2 regions of the Pseudoalteromonas sp. SG44-5 genome follow, and region 2 is predicted to be linked to the other one. Evidence: predicted binding sites of a transcription regulator. Region 2 holds the regulator's gene; the other holds the start of a gene.
What was found. The regulator ArgR, encoded in region 2, controls arginine synthesis, uptake and breakdown. The targets are predictions, from matches to a motif close to ANTGAATANNTATTCANT.

Region 1: a site for ArgR is predicted at 1,077-1,094, ahead of H5079_RS07520 (OadG family protein). Genes of this name have one in related genera too.

Annotation. Positions count from the first base shown of each region.
Region 1 covers NZ_JACJES010000004.1:186,022-188,435, forward strand. The annotation lists gene oadA (sodium-extruding oxaloacetate decarboxylase subunit alpha) at 1-768, opposite strand, end outside; gene H5079_RS07520 (OadG family protein) at 781-1,026, opposite strand; gene H5079_RS07525 (DUF1328 family protein) at 1,671-1,841, shown strand; gene H5079_RS07530 (hypothetical protein) at 1,907-2,098, shown strand; gene H5079_RS07535 (YcxB family protein) at 2,300-2,414, shown strand, end outside.
Region 2 covers NZ_JACJES010000005.1:144,409-146,822, reverse strand. The annotation lists gene mdh (malate dehydrogenase) at 1-536, opposite strand, end outside; gene argR (transcriptional regulator ArgR) at 763-1,230, shown strand; gene H5079_RS08320 (Dyp-type peroxidase) at 1,246-2,145, opposite strand; gene H5079_RS08315 (ABC transporter ATP-binding protein) at 2,196-2,414, opposite strand, start outside.

The DNA of each region.
Region 1 (2,414 bases), on a different contig from region 2:
AGTATCACGCTCAGTCCCTTCAACTATCGATACAATAGTTTCAGTTGCGGTGTGTCCGTAAGTCATACTCATAGATGAAATTGCGGTATCAAGCATATCAATGCCTGCATCAATCGCTTTTTGATAAGTCGCAGTACTTAAACCTGTTGTGGCGTGGCACTGCATTGCAATTGGAATAGATACAGTTTCTTTTAGTGCTTTAATTAGTTTTTCAGCATCGTACGGCTTTAATAAACCCGCCATATCTTTAATACAAATTGAATGACAGCCTAAATCTTCCAACTGCTTAGCTAGCGTTAACCACATATCAAGCGTATGAACAGGGCTTACTGTATAAGAAATAGTCCCTTGGGCATGTGCGCCTACTTTTATAGCCGCTTTAATTGCCGTTTCAAGATTACGTACATCGTTCATTGCATCAAATATACGAAATACATCAACGCCATTTTTATGGGCACGCTCTACAAATTTTTCTACTACATCGTCAGCATAATGGCGGTAACCTAATAAATTTTGACCGCGTAATAGCATTTGCTGTTTGGTATTTGGCATCGCTTTTTTTAGTGCGCGAATACGCTCCCAAGGATCTTCACCTAAATAACGAATACACGAATCAAACGTAGCTCCACCCCACGACTCAATAGACCAATAACCTGCATCATCAAGCTTTTTTGCAATCGGTAGCATATCGTCAAGGCGCATACGAGTTGCTAACAATGATTGATGCGCATCACGTAGTACCAGTTCTGTTAATTTTAATTTAGCCATTTAAGTGCTCCTTTAATTATTGTTTGTTTTGTACTGAGCAATGGCAGCACTAATTGCGGCGATGTGCTCATTAGGCACACCTTGTGATTTAAAAGACGGTGTTCTGGCAGGCATTGCAAGCTCAGGCTCTGCAAAGCGAGATACCAGCTTAGACATAACCGTAACGCAGGTAATTAATAATGACAGAAACACAAACACCCCCACCATACCGGTTAGCATTAAGTTGCTTGCTGTTGTAAGTAAAGCAGCGATATCCATTTTCCTCTCCTATAAAACTTATACCGAAATCAAAATAAAAAATCATTTTACGTAAATAATTATTCACCGAATAATAACAAAAAACAGTGTTTTGTCTATAGCCTGTAAATTGGTAAAACCAATTTAAACAAAACTAACATGCTATTAATTAACTTAACACTACAAAAAGGACTAGATACGCGCTATTACATAGATAATAAAAATAGTGAATATAAATAAAAGTTATATAGGCGACCTAAAAACCGTTAATAATGCACTTAAAGTAAAGCGTTAACAGTTCTATTAGCATAAAGTAATTTCACCACTGGCAATTGGTCTTACCAAATATATTTGTTAATTATTCAACCATTTAAATAGCCGCTGTTATTAAGCCCGCTATGCTCGTAAGTCTCGAACTGCAATTTAATAGCTCTTAAACTCAATTCTAAAAATCAATATGCGCTAACTTCTCTTATAAAAAACTAACATCCATAATCACTTGTATCAGTATGAATAAATTACATAGCAAAGCGTAAAACTTACCATTGAGTGCACGCTGAAATAACACAAATAAAAGCAAGCCATTGATTTAAAAGCAAAAAAAACAATGGCACGTAACTCGCATCATATCCATTGAGCAAATTTGATAAACCAAGGAGAATACAATGTTACGCTGGACAATCACTTTTTTAGTAATTGCTTTAATTGCTGCAGTGTTAGGTTTTGGTGGTATAGCAGGCGCCGCAGCGGGTATTGCAAAAATTATATTTTTTATATTTTTAATACTTTTAGTTATATCTTTAGTATCGGGTGCCCTACGTGGCAAAAAGCCCTAGGTAACAAACTAAAGTTTTAAACTAATTAAAAATCATTTAAATCAAAATTTACAAGGAATTACATTATGAATTCGACAACTTTAAGAGCAGCACTAATTGGCCTATTCGCAAGTTTATTTATTATGGGCTGTGAAGATAACCACGCAGAAGATGCTGGTGAACGTATTGACGAAGCAGTAACTGACGTGCAAAACAAAGTTGAAGATGCATGTGAAGAAGTAAAAGAAGGTGTAAATGCAGAAGAAACTAACTGTTAATTCTTCTAATTTATTAAAAAAACGGCTCTAAAATGAGCCGTTTTTTTATGTGTGTAATAAAATAATATCTAAATTAAAGGTTGGATCTGATAAATAATAAACGCCAATATCTTTATCTATTATGCAGTTATTTATTATATAACTGCGCATTTACTGGTTAGCTTGTTAAAATGCATATAACTATGTTTTAAGAACTTCTATATGACACTTACAACAACCTACACGCTTGATAAGCCTTATTTTTATGAGTGCTTTGACGAATCAGTTGCGCATAGCAAGCGCGCGCAACCAAAATACTTTTTATTGGCGCTATTAG
Region 2 (2,414 bases):
CCTGAGTGGCCACCGATTACAGGAACTTTAACAGTTGCTACGTCTACGCCTTTAAGTTCAGCAACAAATGCTTCTGAACGAATAACGTCAAGCGTAGTAATACCAAATACGCGTTTAGCGTCGTAAGTACCTGCTTTTTTAAATACTTCAGCAACAATTGGTACAGTGCCGTTTACTGGGTTAGTAATAATACCTACTAATGCTTTAGGACAACTTGCAACTATGCCTTCTGCTAACGTTTTGATGATGCCAGCATTTACATTAAATAAATCTGCACGATCCATACCTGGCTTACGTGGCATGCCAGCAGGAATAAGTACGATATCAGCATCTTTAAGCGCTTCATTTAACGCATCAGCGCCAAAGCCAGCTACTTTAACCGCTGTAGGGATATGAGATAGATCAACCGCAACACCTGGAACTACTGGTGCAACATCATATAGTGATAATTCAGAACCAGCTGGTAAGCCTGTTTTTAATAATAAAGACAACGCTTGACCGATACCGCCTGCAGCACCTAATACAGCAACTTTCATTGGAATTCTCCGTGATTTGAGGTAGGAAATATTTATGGCTCTAAGATAAAGAAATTAGCGACTAAAAACAAATTTATCCTGCCTATTTTCGTAATATTTTAGACCATAGTTGTAAAAACATTTGGCCTGAATACAGTAAACTGGCAAGTTAAATAAACAACTGCTGCATAATTATTCGTTTTTGTGTAGAATTTGCGGCATGGATAATAAAAAGCAAATAAAAACTATGCAACCACAAGACAAACAGGAAGCGTTAGTAAAAGCATTTAAAGCGCTTTTAAAAGAAGAAAACTTTGGTTCTCAAGGCGATATAGTAGATTCGTTAAAAGAGCAAGGTTTTGACAATATAAGCCAAAGTAAAGTGTCGCGCATGCTTAGTAAGTTTGGCGCGGTACGAACGCGCAATGCCAAACAAGAAATGGTGTATTGCTTGCCAGCAGAAATGGGCGTACCCACAGCAAAAAGCCCGCTGCGCCAGCTTGTTATTGATATAATGCATAACGAAATGATGATTATTATCCGTACCAGTCCAGGCGCGGCTCAGCTTATTGCGCGTTTACTTGACTCATTAGGTAAAGCCGATGGCGTGTTAGGTACTATAGCTGGCGACGACACTATTTTTATTGCCCCAGCTAAAATATCTGAAATAGACTTAACCCTAGAGCGGGTACGTATTTTATTTGATACGGTTTAGTATTTAAAACATGCGTTATAACTGCTTTAAAAACCCAACTGACGGTGCAAAAAACGCAGACCCCATATCGGCTTGAGTAAAATCAAGCCAATGATCATAGCACTCCCCCTCACCTAAACGACTTTTTAATACCTGTTCAAATGCGGTTCCACTGGCCGAGCAAGTAATTGACAGCATTCCTTGCTCGTAAACATCGCCATAAGGCATGCCTTGATTAAGTAATATTGGCTGGCCTTGCTCATCTTTTAATTCACTGCGTTGTGCATGGCTGGTTTCAAGCGCTGGGGCTATAAGAGTGTTGTCTAAGCGAGTGCGACCTATTATTTGCTCTTGCTCATCTAGCGATAGATGCTGCCATACGCTTAGATCGTGCTTATAACGTTGCACATGAATATAACTGCCTTGATCCTCAAAGCTACCTGGTTTATTTATTAACGCCGTTGCCCACTTTTGTCGGCCATGCGGCATTTTGCCACCATAAATAAAACCATTGAAATCGCGACCATCTAAAAATCTAAAATTACGAATTTGTTCCACCAGCTCTACGTCTGGTGCAAATAACTTTAAAATTTGCAGTGCAAATAAATGATTGACGTCTTCGCGGTCTGAACGTATTTGCACAAACAAATCACACGGCTGCACGCTCATTGCGTGTTCATTATGATTTATATTAGGAAAGCTTTGTAGTTCACTGGGGATATACTCTGGCAAAATATGCGGCCAATACTGTGCACCAATAGCCACCATACAAGAAAGCATAGATTCAGAAAACTGATCGCTAAACTCTTCCTCAATAGCGCTTACTTGCTTGAGCTTTGTACGTAATGACTCATCTTGGCCATCAAACACATTAAAAAATAAATGCAAACCGTGTAAGTTTGCTTCAGCACAAATCCCTGATTGCGCTTGTGCCATTGTTATTCCTTAGCTTATAAATAGATAAACACAGCGAATAACAAATTAATTTATGATTCGAAAAAATTCACCGTGTGGGGTTTTATTTTTATTATAACCTGCTCATTTTGAACAAATGACTGGCCATATTGCGCTGCAACTTCTATTTCTTGTTGTGCAATAACTACAGTGTAAACATAAGCCGAACCAATAAAACGACTGCTTAATATGGTGGCGCGTTCACTATGGCTATCTTTTTTATTGTCGCTCCTTAGCTCTATTTGATGAGG